DNA from 4 places in the Pseudoflavonifractor sp. An176 genome. Region 3 is predicted to be linked to each of the others. Evidence: riboswitches for the same ligand, from Rfam matches in the RefSeq annotation. Region 3 holds a riboswitch; each other region holds the start of a gene.
The links. Region 3 has a riboswitch for thiamine pyrophosphate ahead of thiW (energy coupling factor transporter S component ThiW). Riboswitches for the same ligand answer to the same signal wherever they lie in the genome.
Positions count from the first base shown of each region.

Region 1 (4,236 bases), on a different contig from region 3:
GAGAGCGCATCCCCATTGCGCCCCGGCGACAGGCGGCCTTTCACAAATACTGGTTTGACTATTTGAGGAGGCGATAGGAATGATTGAACTGTTTGGAGAGTGGAACTTCGCCACCTCTCCGGTGGTGGCCTTGCTGGAACTTGTGATTATGTATCTGTTCTTTTCTCGGCTGGCAAAGCCGCGGATACCCGAATGGGAGTTGCTGTTGCTGGGCCTTACGGTCTTGGTGGTACAACCCATGCTGGTGGCGGAACTGTCCCATATGGGGCTGTCTGTATGGAAAGCTTCTGGTGTGGGCACCTTTTTTGTCGTCTGTTTTGCCATGGGCTGGCTGGCCTTCCGAATTTCACCCTGGAGGGTGGTGGGATACGCAGGGGTCCTCGCCATCCTGCGTGTGCTGGCGGCGGTGATTGCCCGTGAATTTGTGTTCAAGCAGCAGGGGGATTTTTTTGAGGCGTTGGATATGACGCAAGCGGCGCTTTCCTGTCTGCTCTTTGAACTGGGAGCCCTGGTGATTGCCAATCTGGCGGCAGGCGATAAGGGGCGGCCCAAGCTTCCGGTGCCTGTGTATCTGTGTCCGGCCGCTGTGCTGGCGGGGGTGATATGGCTGGCCAAAGGCATAGCCCAGGAGCCGGTGACCATGTCCGGGCGCACGATGATGCTGATGGTCAGCATGGCCCTGTGTGTGGCCACAGTAGTGGTGGTGTTGGTGTACCAGCTGGGGTGGGAGCGGAAACGGATTGCCTTGGCCCAGCGCCAAAAGGAAGAGCAGCTCCAGATGGAGCAGTCCTATTATGAGATTTTGGAGCGGCAGAACCAGCAGCTGAGAAGCTACGCCCACGACGCCAAAAATCACCTGGAGGCCATCCGAAACCTGAACCAGGACCCCAAGGTGGAGCAGTACATCGCCCAGATGGAGCAGCAGCTCCAGGCATACACCCGCCGCTGCCACAGCGGCAACCGGGTCCTGGATGTGATGGTGGACAAGTACGTCACCGCCTGCGAGCTGAAGAACATCGCCTTTACCTATGATGTACAGCTGTGCAACCTGGAGGGCGTGGAGGATTTCGACCTGGTGGCCATCCTGGGCAACCTCCTGGACAACGCCCTCACCGCCGCCCGGGACTCCCAGGAAAAGTGGGTGGAGCTGGCCACTGCCCTGCGCAATGGCTACCAAGTGGTGGTGGTGGAAAACAGCTGTGATCGGCCCCCCGTGGTGGGGGAGGATGGGCTGCGCTCCACCAAGGCAGGGGGAGAGGGACACGGTTTTGGGCTGAAACGTGTGGCCAAGGCCCTGAAAAAGTATGAAGGGGATTTCCAGTGGGACTATGATCCGGAGAAGCGGCGGTTTACCATGACCGTGATGATTGGGCAGGGGGTATCGGTCCGAGAATCACGGAGGATGGCACAGGACGCAAAGTGTTGACAACCGCCGAAAAAAGGACTAAACTGGCATGTTGACAGGGGAGCTCCAGGAAAGGAGCTGAGAGGCAGGTATATCCTGCGACCCTTAACCTGATCTGGGTAATGCCAGCGTAGGGAGCATAGGTGTTTTGTGGTGCCCCGCCGGTATTGCCGGCGGGGTATTTTTTATGCATGGAGGAAGAGCAATGAAAGCAAGTGTTGCCATTCAGAGTCTGCCCCAGGCGGACAACGACCAGGAACTGGTGCGCATGGTGGATGAGGTCATCGACTACATCCGCTCCACCGGCCTGAACTACTATGTGGGTCCCTTTGAGACCACCATCGAGGGGGACAACTACGACCAGCTCATGGACATTGTCAAGGAGTGCCAGCATGTGGCTGTCCGGGCTGGCGCCAAGAAAGTGTCCGCCTATATCAAGGTGGTCTACGAGCCGGAAGGGGAGATTCTCACCATTGATCAGAAAGTTACCAAGCACCACCAGGGCTAAGCTGCCCGGGATCGCCGGGGTGGCGGTGCTGCTGGCGGTGTGGCAGCTGGTGTGTGTGTCCGGGCTGGTGCCCAGCTACATGCTGCCCTCCCCGGTGCAGGTGGTCACCGCCTTTGTCACCGACGCCCCCGCCCTGTGGGAAAACCTGCTCATCACCTTGCAGGAGGCCGCCCTAGGCCTGTGCATTGGGGTGGCGGTGGGCTTTGTGTTCGCCGTGGCCATGGATGCCTTTGAGCTGCTGTACAAGATTTTCTACCCCATTCTGGTCATCACCCAGACCATCCCCACCGTGGCCATTGCGCCCCTGTTGGTGCTGTGGTTTGGCTATGAGATGACCCCCAAGGTCATTTTGGTGGTGCTGGTCACCTTCTTCCCGGTGACGGTGGGACTGCTGGACGGCTTCCGGGGGGTGGACCCCGATGCCGTGGGGCTTCTGCGCTCCATGGGAGCGGGGCGGTGGCAGATTTTCCGCTACTTGAAATGCCCCTGGGCTCTGCCCCAGTTCTTTTCCGGGCTGCGCATCGCCGCCGCCTACTCCATTGTGGGCGCCGTCATCAGCGAGTGGCTGGGCGGTTTTGGTGGCCTGGGCGTGTACATGACCCGGGTGAAAAAGGCCTTTGCCTTTGACAAGATGTTTGCTGTGATCTTTTTGATTTCCGCCCTGTCCCTGGCCCTCATGGCCCTGGTGGGGTGGCTGGAGCGGCGGTGTATGCCCTACCGCTCCGTGGATGAGGAGAAGAGGAGGAACAAATGATGAAGAAATGGACATATCGTCTGCTGGCCGGGGCGCTGACCCTGGGCCTGGCGGCGTCTCTCACTGCCTGCGGGCAGAAGACTGAGAACAACACCCAGGACGGGGAGAAGGACCTGGAGAAGATCACCTTCGTGCTGGACTGGACCCCCAACACCAACCACACCGGTATCTATGTGGCCATGGCCAACGGCTATTTTGAAGATGCCGGCCTGGAGGTGGAGGTGGTGCAGCCCCCCGAGGACGGCGCGGAGGTGCTGGTGGCCTCGGGCAAGGCCCAGTTCGGCGTGTCCTTCCAGGACTACATCGCCCCCGGCCTCATTGGGGACGACCCCCTGCCCATCACCGCTGTGGCTGCCATCATCCAGCACAACACCTCCGGCATCATCTCCCGGGCCGGGGAGGGTATGGACACTCCCAAGGGCCTGGAGGGCCACAAGTACGCCACCTGGGACCTGCCCGTGGAGAAGGCCACCATCCAGCAGGTGATGGAGGCCGACGGCGGCGACTTCTCCAAGGTGGAGCTCATCCCCTCCACCGTCACCGACGAGGTGTCTGCCCTGGAGAGCAAGTCTGTGGACGCCATCTGGATTTACTACGGCTGGGCGGGCATCGCCTGTGAGGTGGCGGGTCTGGACACCGACTACTTCGAGTTTGCCGACATCGACCCGGTGTTTGACTTCTACACCCCCGTGATCATCGGCAACAATACCTATCTCAGCGAGCATGAGGAGGAGTCCAAGGCATTTATGGCCGCCGTGACCCAGGGCTATGAGTACGCCATGGAGCACCCCGAGGAGGCCGCCCAGATTCTCATGGAGGCCGCCCCCGAGCTCAAGAGCAACGAGGAGCTGGTGGTGGCCAGCCAGAAGTACCTGGCCAAGGAGTACCAGGCGGACGCGGAGCGCTGGGGCGAGATGGACCCGGACCGCTGGAGCGGCTTCTTCACCTGGCTCAACGACAACCAGCTGCTGGAGGGCACCGTGGACCCCAACGCCGGATTCTCCAACGACTACCTGCCCCAGAAGTGACCGTGGACAAGCTGGAAGTACGCAACGTCAGCCTGGCCTTTGGAGACAACCAGGTCCTCCGTGACGTGTCCATCCACCTCAAGGAGGGGGAGCTGGTGTGCCTGCTGGGGGTGAGCGGCGGCGGAAAGACCACCCTCTTCAACGTCATTTCCGGCCTGCTCCGCCCCGACAAAGGGCAGGTATTTCTGGACGGGGAGGACGTGACGGGCCAGCCCGGCCGCATCAGCTACATGCTGCAAAAGGACCTGTTGCTGCCCTACCGCACCATTGAGGACAATGTGGCGCTGCCGTTGATGCTGCGGGGGATGAAGAAAAAGGAGGCCAGGGCCCAGGCCGCCGCCCTGTTTGCCCAGTTCGGGCTGGAGGGCACCGAGAAGAAGTGGCCGGGGCAGCTGTCCGGCGGCATGCGCCAGCGGGCGGCGTTGCTGCGCACCTACCTGTTCTCCCAGAACGTGGCGCTGCTGGACGAGCCCTTTTCCGCCCTGGACACCCTCACCAAGTCCTCGGTGCACGAGTGGTATTTGAAGGTGATGGAGGACAT
Region 1 is NZ_NFKO01000010.1:32,693-36,928, reverse strand. It holds gene B5F12_RS06535 (LytTR family DNA-binding domain-containing protein) at 1-77, shown strand, start outside; gene B5F12_RS06530 (GHKL domain-containing protein) at 80-1,426, shown strand; TPP riboswitch at 1,453-1,559, shown strand; gene B5F12_RS06525 (thiamine-binding protein) at 1,611-1,913, shown strand; gene B5F12_RS06520 (ABC transporter permease) at 1,879-2,667, shown strand; gene B5F12_RS06515 (ABC transporter substrate-binding protein) at 2,667-3,695, shown strand; gene B5F12_RS06510 (ABC transporter ATP-binding protein) at 3,692-4,236, shown strand, end outside.
Region 1: linked by a shared signal. The riboswitch ahead of B5F12_RS06525 (thiamine-binding protein) and the one ahead of thiW (energy coupling factor transporter S component ThiW) in region 3 are both predicted to bind thiamine pyrophosphate.

Region 2 (4,236 bases), on a different contig from region 3:
ACCATCATCCTGTGGGCTGTGGCCGCTGTGGTCATCGTGTGGTTCATCTGGAACAAGACCACCTTTGGCAAGAACCTGTACGCCGTGGGCGGCAACCCCGAGGCCGCTTCCGTGTCCGGTATCTCCGTGTTCGCTGTCACCCTGGGTGCCTTCGTTCTGGCTGGTATCCTCTATGGCTTCGGCTCCTGGCTGGAGTGCATCCGTATGTTCGGCTCCGGTTCCGCCTCCTACGGCCAAGGCTGGGAGATGGACGCCATCGCCGCCTGCGTGGTGGGCGGTGTGTCCTTCACCGGTGGTATCGGTAAGATTTCCGGCGTTGTGGTGGGCGTGTTCATCTTCACCGCTCTGACCTACGCCCTGACCGTTCTGGGCATCGACGCCAACCTGCAGTTCGTGTTCTCCGGCATCATCATCCTGGTGGCCGTCACTCTGGACTGCTTGAAGTACGTGCAGAAGAAGTAATTCTTCCCTCCTACTACACAAAAATCCCCATCGCACTTGGGTGCGATGGGGATTTTTTGATGCCCAATTATGTCGCTGTAGCCTTGCATCGCTGCTGATACAGGGCTGCAATCATATCCACACAGGGCTCAATGCCCAGTCTTCCGCTGTCCAGGCACAGGTCATAGTTATCTGCCTGCCCCCATTGGGTGCCTGTGTACAGCTCATAGAATTCCTTACGCTTCTGATCTTTGTCGTGGAGACGCTGTACAGGAGATTCTTCCCGTTGCCCATACACTGTAACAATGCGCTCGGCTCGCTTCTCGTCAATGGTAAGCACCGTCTCCTTGCGGATGCGGTAGAGCACCACAAAGAAATACACCATGGAAATGGCATTGGACAGCATGGTGGCCACGGCAGCGCCTGCCACGTCCATATGGAAGACCCAGGCTGGCCCAAAAGGCAAAGGCCGAAGCTTTCTTGACAGTGGACTCATCGTTCTGCCCCAGGCTTCTGGCGATCACGCTATTGGCACCGATGCCAAAGAGGTTGGCCACGGCCGTCAACAGGGTGTAGATGGGAAAGGTAATGGACAGAGCGGCGATCTGGTTGGGATCGCCAATCTACCCTATAAAAAAGGTATCCGCCAAGCTGTACAGAATCACAATAATTTGGCTGACCACGGTGGGAATGGCCAGCTTGGCCACCGCCTTCCCCACCGGCATGGTGGTAAATAGTTCGTTATTCTTCGTCATGGTTTCTCTCTCCTGCTCTGTTCTTCTCTCCTGCATCCACCTCAGCGTGGAGTCCGTCCAGGAAACACTGAATGGCAATGTCCCGGCTCTCCCCCACATCGGTGGTATCGTAGTAATAAAAATATCCCAAGTCCTCCTGGGCAATGAACCCGTGGAGGATGGCACGGAACACCCGCTGCCAGTGGGCCACCCGCTCCTGGGGCAGACCATAGCCGGAGAGCACCTCCACCGCCGTTTTCAGAAGCGGCAGAGCCAGTTCCTTGGCCTGGTCATCCTCCTGGGAGGGGATGGACATAATCAGCCGATACAGCCCCTTATTCTCCACCGCAAAGGCGTGGTAGGCCTGGGCAAACGCCCGCACCGCCTGGTCCCTCTTCTTCCCTGCCACCGCTGCCTCCTGATGGGCCACAAATTTGTCAATGGCATAGCGGAACACCTCTCGCTGGAGCTGTCGGGTATTTTGTATGTGGTTGTACAGAGACGGGGTCTTTACCCCCAGCCTGCGGGCCAACTCATGGAGGGACACGGTGGGTTGTCCCGTGTGTTCCATGCAGGCCACCGCCTCGGACACAATGACCTCTCTGGCCAATCCCTTTGCACTCATATTCATTCCTCCAAAACTAATTCCGTTAGTTATTACGAAACTAATAGCATTCGTTGTCAATCAAAACCACGCCGTTACAAGTAATTACTCCGTTTTCACCAGTATTGTCTCTACTTGCCCAGGTATTTCACAAGAAAAATTTACAGTATTTTCTCTTCTCCCCTTGCCTTTGGACCAGAGAAGCCCTATAATACCCTTTGGGGAGCTTGTACACAGGCTGAGAGGATGGTGTGACCATCGACCCGTGAACCTGATGCGGGTAATGCCGACGTAGGAAGCTTGTGGGAGATTCGTTGGGAGACAGCCTGCCAGGTCGTCTCCCATTTTTCTTTGGAAGGAAGTAGAACACATGAATCGCTTCACACAACCGCTGGGTCAGGTGCACGCCGTCGCTCCCCTGGTCCAGTGCATCACCAACTTTGTCACCGTCAACGACTGCGCCAACATCATTCTGGCCTCTGGCGCGTCCCCTTCCATGGCTCAGGACATCCGGGAGGTGGAGGAGGCCGTATGCGGAGCCCACGCCCTGGTGTGCAACATGGGGGCCATGGACTTTGTGGACTCCATGATTTTGGCCGGGCGTAAGGCCAACGAGCTGGGAAAGCCCGTGGTGCTGGACCCGGTGGCTGCCGGAGGTACTCAGCTGCGCCGGGATGAGTCCAAGCGCCTGTTGGACCAGGTGCAGTTTGCCGCCATCCGAGGCAACGCCTCGGAGATTCGCTTTTTGGCCGGCCAGCACGCCGTGGGCAGCGGTGTGGATGTGAGCGCCATGGACGCCATCACAGAGGAGAATTTGGGGGAGGCCATGGAGATGGCCGCTACCCTGGCCGCACAGCTCCACACCGTGATTGCCATCTCCGGAGTGCTGGACATTGTCTCTGATGGGAATGAGACGGTGGTACTGCGCAACGGCTGCGCCACCATGGCCCGTATCACGGGCAGCGGCTGCATGCTCACCTCCCTCATCGGGGCTTTTTGTGGCGCTCAGCCCCAGGACACCTTTGCCGCCACCGTGTCTGCCATGGCCGCCATGGGTGTGGCCGGTGAACTGGCGGAGGAACAGCGGCTGAAGAAGGGCACGGGCAACGCCACCTTCCGCACCGATCTCATCGACGGGATTTTTAACTTGGCCGAGGAACAACTACAGGAGAAGATACGCTATGAAGTTTACAAACGATGAAATTCGCAGCTCCATGCTGCTCTACGCCGTCACCGACCGCATGTGGCTCAAGCCCGACCAGACTCTGGTGGACGTGTGCCAGGAAGTATTGGAGGGCGGCGCCACCTTCTTGCAGATTCGAGAGAAGGACCTGGATGCCTCTGCCTTTGAGCAGGAGGCCCAGGCCCTCAAAGCGCTGTGTGCCCAATACCGCGTCCCCTTTGTGGTCAACGACAGCGTGGAAATCGCCCTGGACATTGACGCCGACGGCGTTCACGTGGGCCAGTCCGATATCCAGGGCCGGGATATTCGGGCCATGATTGGCCCGGACAAAATCCTGGGTATCTCCGCTGGGACCGTGCAGGAGGCGGTGGCCGCCCAACAGGCCGGGGCGGACTACATCGGTGTGGGTGCTGTGTTCAACACCAGCACCAAGCAGGATGCCACCAGCCTGTCCATGGAGCAGCTCAAAGAGATTTGCGCCTCCGTGTCCATCCCTGTGGTGGGCATTGGCGGCATCAACGCCTCCAACCTGCTGGAGCTCTCCGGCAGCGGTGTGGACGGTGTGGCGGTGGTGTCTGCCATCTTTGCCGCTCCCAATCCCGGAGCCGCCACCGCCCAACTTCTGGAGTTGTCCCGAAAGATGGTGGCCCATGGATAAAAAGTTTGCCATTTTCGACCTGGACGGCACTCTGGTGGACTCCATGTCCTACTGGAGCCAGCTGGCGGAGGAGTACCTCCACAGCCGTGGGGTGGAACAGGTCCCCAACCACATCTTAGAGGCCATCAAGCCCATGACCATGGAGGAGTCCGCCGATCTGTTCCGGCGGACCTTTGGGCTGGACATCACCTCCAACCACATGGTGGCGGAAATGGAGCATATGATGGACCAGCACTACCGCAATGATATTCCTCTGAAAGAGGGTGTTGCCGCCTATCTGGAGGGGCTGCACCAGGCGGGCACCACCATGTGTGTGGCCTCCGCCACCGCTGAACCTCTGGTGGAGCTGTGCCTGTCCCGGCTGGGGGTACGGCACTACTTCCAGTTCCTCCTGTCCTGTGAGACGGTGGGGGTGGGCAAGACCCAGCCGGACATATATCTCCAGGCCGCCCAACGCATGGGCTGCACCCCGGCCGAGACCGCCGTCTATGAGGACGCCGTCTATGCCGCCGCCACCGCCAAGAACGCCGGGTTCTATATCGTAGGCGTGTATGACCAGGATGCCAGCGCGCACTGGGAAGAGCTGCAAGGCCTGTCTGACGAGACCATTCCCAGT
Region 2 is NZ_NFKO01000001.1:178,275-182,510, forward strand. It holds gene B5F12_RS00845 (galactoside ABC transporter permease) at 1-462, shown strand, start outside; gene B5F12_RS00850 (cytidylate kinase family protein) at 530-907, opposite strand; gene B5F12_RS12240 (hypothetical protein) at 1,065-1,196, opposite strand; gene B5F12_RS00860 (TetR/AcrR family transcriptional regulator) at 1,183-1,800, opposite strand; TPP riboswitch at 1,989-2,096, shown strand; gene thiM (hydroxyethylthiazole kinase) at 2,150-2,980, shown strand; gene thiE (thiamine phosphate synthase) at 2,961-3,620, shown strand; gene B5F12_RS00875 (HAD family phosphatase) at 3,613-4,236, shown strand, end outside.
Region 2: linked by a shared signal. The riboswitch ahead of thiM (hydroxyethylthiazole kinase) and the one ahead of thiW (energy coupling factor transporter S component ThiW) in region 3 are both predicted to bind thiamine pyrophosphate.

Region 3 (4,236 bases):
CCGGCGGGGGTATATTTGACGGCGTTGGTGAGCAGGTTCTCCACCACCTGTGCCATCCGGCCCCGGTCGGCCAGGACGGGGGCGGGGTCCTCCAGAGCGGTGGACAGCCGCAGCCCCTTGGCCTCCAAGGTGGGGGCCAGCTTTTCCAGGGTGGAGCGGGTGAGATCGGACAGGGAGAAATTTTCCCGGCACAGCTTTACCCGCCCCGCCTCCAGCCGGGACAGGTCCAGAAGCTCCAGAACCATGCCGTTCATCCGCTCCGCCTCGCTGCAAATGGTGGCCAGGTACTTCTCCCGCTTGTCCTCGGCGATGTGCTCTTGCAGCCCCTGGGCGTAGCTGTGAATCACCGCCAAGGGGGTTTTCAGCTCGTGGGCCAAGTGGCTGGTGAAGGTGCGGCGGTGCTCCTCGGCGGCCTGGGCATAGGTGAGGGCCTGGTTGAGCCGCTGAATCTCGTCCTTCTGCTCCCGATATTCCGCCCCGTGGGCCTGGAACTGTTCTTGGAGTTTGTGGCCTTCTTCCCAGCGGCACACCTGGCTGGGGCGCAGCAGCAGCCACTTCTGCCGGGTGTCCAGGGCCTGGGACAGCTGCTGGATGGGGGCCAAAAGCTCACGGACCAGCACCCGCCGAAGACCCCCAAGGAGCAGCACGCACAGGCCCAGGGTGAGCAGGTATACCCACCACAGGCGCTCCCAGACCAGGGGCCACAGGTCCGCCCACACCCCGCACACCAGAATGCCCTGGTCCGTGGAGACTGCGGTGCCCACCAGCAGGTTGGGCCAGCTCCACAGCTGCACCGGGACCTCAGCGTTCAGCAGGTCGGGCCCCAGGGTCTCCACCAGCTGGGACAGGCTGTCATACCGGGTTCCCCGGTAGGTGAGGGGGGAGGTTTCCGGGGGGCAACAGGCGTGATACCGGGTGGCGTAGAGGGTGACGGTCTGCGCCTGTGGGTGGATGGCTGTGGGATCGTCGTAGATTTGGACCCAGGTGGGGTTCTGAGACCTTGTGGACCAGAAGGAAATGGTGCGGGGGGTGAAGATGGCATCCTCCAAGACCCCCTCCAGGCGCAGGGGCTGGGGGTGCAAGTCGAAATAGCCTGTCTCCATGTCATTCCGTGCCTCCTCGGTGAGACAGGCCCGGTCCAGAATGGCCCGGGCATAGCGGCCCGAGGTTTCCACCTCCGCCTCATATTCCTCCTGGGTGAGATACTCCAGGGCGAGGAAGTCCTGCCAGCTGCCCCCCAGGGGGTTGCCCATGGCATCGAAGAGGCCGGAGGCCCCCAGGAAGTAGCGGGCGCTCCACCCCCACCCATCCACCTGGCCCCAGGGCAGGGAGGACTGGATGACCTGCTGCCGGGCCTGGTCACTGTACCGGATGGCCAGGGCGTTGCCCTCCCCCTGGGCCACGGCTGCGGTGAGCAGCCCCATGCAGAGAAGCCAGGGCACCAGCACCACCAGGCACAGAAGCCCGGTGAGGGTGGGCCGGGCACGGGGACGGCGTTTTTTGGTGTCTGCCATGTTCACCCCTCCAATCGGTAGCCCGCCTTGATGACGGTGCGGATGTGCCCGGCCCAGGGGCCCAATTTCTCCCGCAGGCGGCGGATGTGGGTGTCCACCGCCCGGTCGTCCCCCTGATAGTCGTAGCCCCAGCCGTGGCGCAGCAGCTGCTCCCGGCTCAAAACCTGGCCCCGGTGGGACATCAGGCAGTGGAGCAGGGCGTACTCCTTGGGGGTGAGGGGGATGTCCCGCCCCTCCAGGTACACCTTCTGGGCGGACAGGGACAGGGCCAGCCCGTCCAGCTCCATCCGGTCCCCAGCTCGCACACTGCCCCGGCTGCGGCGGATGAGGGCCATGGTCTTGGCGTACACCACCGAGAGATGGAAGGGCTTGGTGATGTAGTCGTCCGCCCCCAGCTCGTAGCCCAGCAGGGTGTCCTCCTCGTCGGACAGGGCGGTGAGGAAGAGGATGGGCACGTCCTGGGTGCGCCGCAGGGCCCGGCACACGCTGCGCCCGTCCAGCTTGGGCATCATAATGTCCAGCAAAACCGCGTCAAATTCCTGGCTTTCCGCCCATTCCAGGGCCTGCGCCCCGTGTTCCGCCTGGATGGGGCGGACGCCCTTGCTGGCAAAGTAGTCGCACAGGACCTCCCGCAGACGGGGGTCGTCCTCGGCAATCAAAATACGGGTCTCCATGCTCCCGCCTCCTTTCCCCCTCAGGATACCCGGGGGATGTGTATTCTCTGTGTCATTGTAGCAGAAAATGTTCCGCCCGGATACCAAAAAGGGAGGGCCTGCCACAATCAGCGGCAAGCCCTCCAACCATGGAGTCAGGCGGAAATCTTATGCTGCATGCCCTTCAGGGCCCCGGCCTTGTCCAGGGAGAAGAGAATCACCCCGGACAGGATGGCGCCCCCGGCGGTGGACACCAGGAAGGGGATGATGTAGGCGTAAAAGGCCACCTGGGCGGCGTTGGCCCCCATAAAGAGGATGGCCATGGGATAGGCGCACAGGCCGCCGAGAATGGCGGTGCCGAACACCTCCGCCACCAGGGTGGGGAGCAGACGGCGGGTCTTCCAGTACACCACCCCGCACAGCAGCGCTCCGCACATGCTGCCCGGGAAGGCCAGCAGGGTGCCCAGGCTCAGCAGGTTGCGCAGCAGAGAGGCGGCAAAGGCCACGCCCACCCCGTACCAGGGGCCCAGGAGCACGGCGCAGAGGATGTTGACCATGTGCTGCACCGGGGCGCATTTGCTGCCGAAGACGGGGAAGGAGAAGATGCTGCCCACCACGGCCACCGCGCACAGGATGCCCGCCAGGGTCAGCTTGAGAACTTTGGTATTTTTCATCTTGGTTACACCTCGTAACAGTTCCGGGAGAAACGGCATGAGACAGCGACGCCCTCCGTAAGAACGTAAAATGGTCGGTCGAGACTTGCTGGTCTCCTCTCACGCCGGAACACGGCTTCCCATCGCTGTCATACAGGCCCAGGGCGCTCCCCCTCAGCCCGCCACGGACTCACCGTGGATGCCCATTTTCCCCCCTTTTGTCCAGGTGTACAAAACCAGGAGACACCTGTGGGGATGTCTCCTGGTCACAATGGTTCCATATGACTCCCTACGGCGGCATGATCCGCATCAGGTTCAAGGGTCGAAGCGATACGGCTTCCTCTCAGCTTGCCTCACAAGCTCCCCTGTGTTTTGATTGCATCTGTGATAATACACCAAATGTCTCCAAAGTGCAATGGTTTTTTTCAAGTCCATGAGTGCGGGGAGGCCTCCATCAGGCTCAGGAGGTAGTCCCAGTCTACCTCCTGAGAAATATGGTAGTAGGTAGGGTAGCTATCATGGCCCAGCTCGGTCACCTCCATGACCTGGTGGGAGATGACGATGAGTTTGGAGTTGTCCGGGCCTTCCAGAAAGAAGGAGCAGTCCGTCTCTGGCAGGGTGTAGGTCCCCATCAGCCGGGACAGGGACAGCCCGGACAGGTAGTCGTGGAAGGCCTGGGGGGCGGTGAGGGTATATGGGGTGTTCTCCGCCTGGGCATGGGGCGGGCTCAGGTGGATGCCGTCCGCCTGGTACTGGGCGGTGTCCCCGGCGGAGTAGAGCACCTGAGCGGCCGGGGCGGTATCATAGGACAGGGTGACGCTGCCGCAGGTGATGGCCGCCAGGAAGAAGAGCACCCCCACCACAACGGCCCCGCTGGAGCGGGCGGCGGGGGCCAGTACCTGCTCCAGGCGGCGGCGCAGGGTGGCGGCGGAGGCGGACAGGCAGGTGGTGAAGCCCCGGGCATCCCCGGCGGTGTTCAGCAGCAGGGCGGCGTACTCCTTGCGCTGGGACTGGTGGGCGAAGAGGAGCACGGTCTCGTCACAGCTCAGCTCCAGGTCCTGGGCGCAGCGTTTCATGGCCACCCACATCAGGGGGTTGAACCAGCAGATGGCGGTGCAGAACAGGAGAAAAAACTTGCTCCAGCTGTCCTGACGGGCCAGGTGAATGACCTCGTGGCGAATGACCCAGTACAGCTCCTCCCGGGTGTAGGAGCGGGTGGGCAGCACCACCCGGGTGCAGCGGGGCAGAAGGCCGATGGACAGGGGGGTCTTCACCTCCGGGGAGATCACCAGCTGGTATTTGGGGTTGCGGAAGCCCGCCTCCTTCAGGGCCTCCTCCCAGATATACCGGGTCAGGGGGTCAGTGGCGGGGACGGCGGGGGAAAGAATCTGGCGGCGGAAGCGCAGGTGCTGGACG
Region 3 is NZ_NFKO01000004.1:27,414-31,649, reverse strand. It holds gene B5F12_RS03580 (HAMP domain-containing sensor histidine kinase) at 1-1,514, opposite strand, end outside; gene B5F12_RS03575 (response regulator transcription factor) at 1,517-2,188, opposite strand; gene thiW (energy coupling factor transporter S component ThiW) at 2,323-2,841, opposite strand; TPP riboswitch at 3,090-3,197, opposite strand; gene B5F12_RS03565 (M56 family metallopeptidase) at 3,246-4,236, opposite strand, start outside.

Region 4 (4,236 bases), on a different contig from region 3:
CAAAAAGTCCAGCAGCCTTTGGGTTGCTGGACTTTTTTAATTTCGTCCAGCGGATTTTATGGCCATGTACACCACTTGAACCGGGGCAGGGGGTGGGGTATACTGGGAAACAGAAACCATGTGTATCAGGAGGGCAAGACCATGCAGACCGCTGCACAACTTCAACAGCTGCTCACCCGCATAGACCGAAGGAGCTACCCGGCCTATAAGGATACCCGAGGAGCCTATCAGTTTCCGGGCTATGTGCTGTCCATTGACCACGTTCAAGGAGACCCCTTTGCCGCTCCCTCCAAACTGAGCATCCATGTCAAAGGAGAGAAGGCCGGATTCCCTCGTGCGCTGTACCAAATGCCCTGTCAGCGCATCGCCTTACAAGACGCCATCACCCGCTTGTTTGCCCGGAAAGCTGGGCAAGTGTCCGGACTGGCCAGAGGCTCCGGGCACAGCGGGCTTATTTCCACCAGCCGCTGTGGACAGGAGGTATTGGAGCGCACGGCATGCAACCTGGATCCAGCCACCGGAGATATCGTATTGCGCTTTGAGGCAGGATTTCCCGCCAATGGCCGTACGGTAAACGCCGGAGAACTGAGAAAGATGCTGTTTGAGTTCCTGCCCCAGTGCGTGGAAGCATCCCTCATGTACCGAAATTTGGACGGGAAGCGGCTGAAAGGGGTGGCAGATCTGGCGGAGGACCAGCAGTATATTCGTGAAATACTTCCCAAACTGGGTCTGTGTGCCTTCGTGGCAGATGGCAGCATCCTACCTCGAGCCACTGGCATCTCTGCCCAGCCCATGAAGGGCAGTGTACCATTTCAGTCACCCCAGGAGTTGTCTGTCACCTTGGAACTGCCACACCGGGGAACTGTCACCGGCATGGGTATCCCTAAAGGCATCACCCTCATTGTGGGCGGTGGATATCACGGAAAATCCACCCTGCTCAAGGCACTGGAGGCAGGGGTATACAACCACATTTCCGGGGATGGACGGGAATACGTCATCACGGATCATACCGCCGTTAAAATCCGGGCAGAAGATGGCCGAAGCATTGCCCAGACGGATATCTCCATGTTCATAAACCATCTGCCCAATGGAAAAGACACCACCCGCTTCACCACCCAGGACGCCAGCGGCAGTACCTCCCAGGCTGCCAATGTGGTGGAGAGTATGGAGGCTGGAACCTCTCTGCTGCTCATGGATGAGGACACCAGCGCCACCAACTTCATGATTCGGGACGAGCTGATGCAGCGGGTCATTCACCGAGACATGGAGCCCATCACCCCGTTTTTGGAGCGTGTGGAAGAGCTGTATCACACCCACGGTATCTCCACCATTTTGGTGGCAGGCAGCTCTGGCGCCTATTTCCACCCCGCTCACCACATCATTCAAATGGACCGATATATCCCCAGGGACATTACCGCACTGGCCAAAGAGGCGGCACAGGCATTCCCCTCCACCTGTGCCCACCTGGAGCCTGCACCGGCTCCCAATGTACACCGCTGTCCCCGTAGATCGGAGGAGTTTGGCCAAGGTGATCGCGCAAAACTGAAAACCTTGGGGCGGGATGGGGTATCCATTAACCGCGAGACCATCGACCTTCGGTACGTGGAGCAGCTCACCGACCCGGAACAGCTCACCGCACTGGGATACTGCTTGGTATATGCCCAGAAGTATCTCATGGACGGCAGACGCACCCTACAACAAGTAGTGGAGGAACTGGAACAAATCATGGACCGCAAGGGCCTGGAAGCGCTGTGCGGTCGTGAGGGAGCCTTTTTGGCACGGCCCAGACGACAGGAGATCTTCGCCTGTTTCAACCGGTACCGGGGGCTGAACCTGGCTGGAAAAACTTCTTGAGTTCTCTTCTGAAACGTTGTATAATACCATTGCTTACAATTGAAAACGGGGAGCTTGTAGACAGGCTGAGAGGAAGGTGTGCCCTTCGACCCATGGACCTGATTTGGATAATGCCAACGTAGGGAGACATATGCCGTCATCAGCGGGGATACCAAGTCAGGTATCCCCGCTGTTTCTGTTTCAACGCTCATCCAACCCGCATCCAGAAAGGAAGAGATCAACATGAGAACATACACAACCCAGATGGACGCAGCCCGTCAGGGCATCATCACCCCGGAGATGAAGGCGGTGGCCGCCAAAGAGTACCGCACGGAGGAGGAGATTCGGGAGCTGGTAGCCAAAGGACAGGTGGCCATCTGTGCCAATAAACTCCACACCTGTCTGGACCCCAACGGCGTGGGTTCTATGCTTCGCACCAAAATCAACGTCAATCTGGGGGTGTCCCGGGACTGCAAAGACTATGACGTGGAGATGCAGAAGGTGATGGCAGCAGTGAATATGGGGGCGGAGGCCATCATGGACCTGTCCTCCCACGGCAACACCCAGCCGTTCCGCCGGAAGCTGACCCAGGAGTGCCCCGCCATGATCGGCACGGTCCCCGTATACGACAGTGTCATCCACTATCAGCGGGATCTGGCCACACTCTCCGCCAAGGACTTCATCGACGTGGTACGACTCCACGCCCAGGACGGGGTGGACTTTGTCACCCTCCACTGCGGCATTACCCGCAAAACCATCGACCAGATCAAAAACCACAAGCGGAAAATGAACATCGTCTCCCGGGGCGGCTCCCTGGTGTTTGCCTGGATGAGCATGACCGGGGAGGAAAACCCCTTCTATGAGTATTTCGATGAGATTCTGGATATCTGTCGGGAATATGACGTGACCATTTCCCTGGGAGATGCCTGTCGCCCCGGCTGTCTGGCCGATGCCAGTGACGTGTGCCAGATTGAGGAACTGGTACGCCTGGGCGAGCTGACCCGCCGAGCCTGGGCCAAAGACGTACAGGTGATGGTGGAGGGCCCCGGCCACATGCCCCTGGACCAGATTGAGGCCAATATGAAGCTCCAGCAGACCATTTGCATGGGCGCTCCCTTCTATGTGCTTGGTCCCCTTGTCACGGATATCGCCCCTGGCTACGACCACATCACTGCCGCCATCGGCGGGGCAGTGGCCGCTTCGGCAGGCGCTGCCTTCCTGTGCTATGTGACCCCCGCCGAACATTTGGCTCTGCCCAATGTGGAGGACGTGAAGCAGGGAATCATCGCCTCCCGCATTGCTGCCCACGCCGCGGATATCGCCAAGAAAATCCCCCACGCCAGAGACCTGGACGACGCCATGGCCGATGCCCGGCGGACCTTCGACTGGGACAAGCAGTGGGAATGTGCCATTGACCCGGAGACCGCCAAGGGCATCCGGGATGACCGGGCCCCGGAGCACGAGGACAGCTGTTCCATGTGTGGCAAGTTCTGTGCCGTACGCAGCATGAACAAGGCCCTCAGCGGGGAGTACATCGACATTCTGTAATGAAAACAGGGATTCCTCCCCAAAATGGAGGAATCCCTGTTTTGCATTGAACTTTCAGAGGTTAAGGGGCAAATTGCAGCATGGTTTGAACGGTGGAAAAGGGGCGTCCCGCCCCTAAAGAGGGACTCTTTTGCTGGTGGTCTGTGGCCGTGAGCACCGGGTACTGAAATGGTGAAGTCTGGTGGGTGTACTGAACCCAAGAATCGATCCAGACTGTTTCGCCAGGAGAAGTGGGAAACACAGAGTATGCCACATAGCCCCGGTGATTGCTTCCCTGACGAGGAAGAGAGAAGGAGGCGAACCAATCTGAATTCGTTTGCTGGCCCCAAAAGATGGAGTCGTAGGTGTAAGAGGCTTTCTCCATGCGGGCATAGGGAGAGACGAAGGTCGCGCCGTTGTCGTCGTACAGAAGGCGGCCGTGCACCGCATCTTCGGCAGGAATCCAATACGAGGTGTTGGTGTAGGCAGGGGTGAGTTGGAACGACTCTGTACCGTAAAAGGCGGGGCTATCCTCCCACTGGAAGTGGTGGATGAGCTTCCAACGCTCCGGCTCTTCGGACAACTGCACCCCAATGCCTGTCAGGTGCAGCTGAGGTACTTTACCCTCGGAGGTGGTATGTTCCTCAAAGGAGCGGGTGTACTCATCCACCACCACCTGCTGGGCGCCCTGACAATCCTGCAAATCCTCCATAGAGAGGTCATTTAAAACCGTGTCTGGGAAGCCCAAGTCTCGAAGCTTTTCTTTGATTTCTTGTTCTTGAGAAGAGGGCGGAGCAGACAGCAGCATCCAATCCATGGAGTAACTGTGGAAGAAGAGAAATCCGCCTGCCACGCCCACCAGAATGCACCCAGTGA
Region 4 is NZ_NFKO01000003.1:141,428-145,663, reverse strand. It holds tRNA gene B5F12_RS03270 (tRNA-Ser) at 1-2, shown strand, start outside; gene B5F12_RS03265 (ABC-ATPase domain-containing protein) at 142-1,854, shown strand; TPP riboswitch at 1,892-1,996, shown strand; gene thiC (phosphomethylpyrimidine synthase ThiC) at 2,077-3,381, shown strand; gene B5F12_RS03255 (hypothetical protein) at 3,443-4,236, opposite strand, start outside.
Region 4: linked by a shared signal. The riboswitch ahead of thiC (phosphomethylpyrimidine synthase ThiC) and the one ahead of thiW (energy coupling factor transporter S component ThiW) in region 3 are both predicted to bind thiamine pyrophosphate.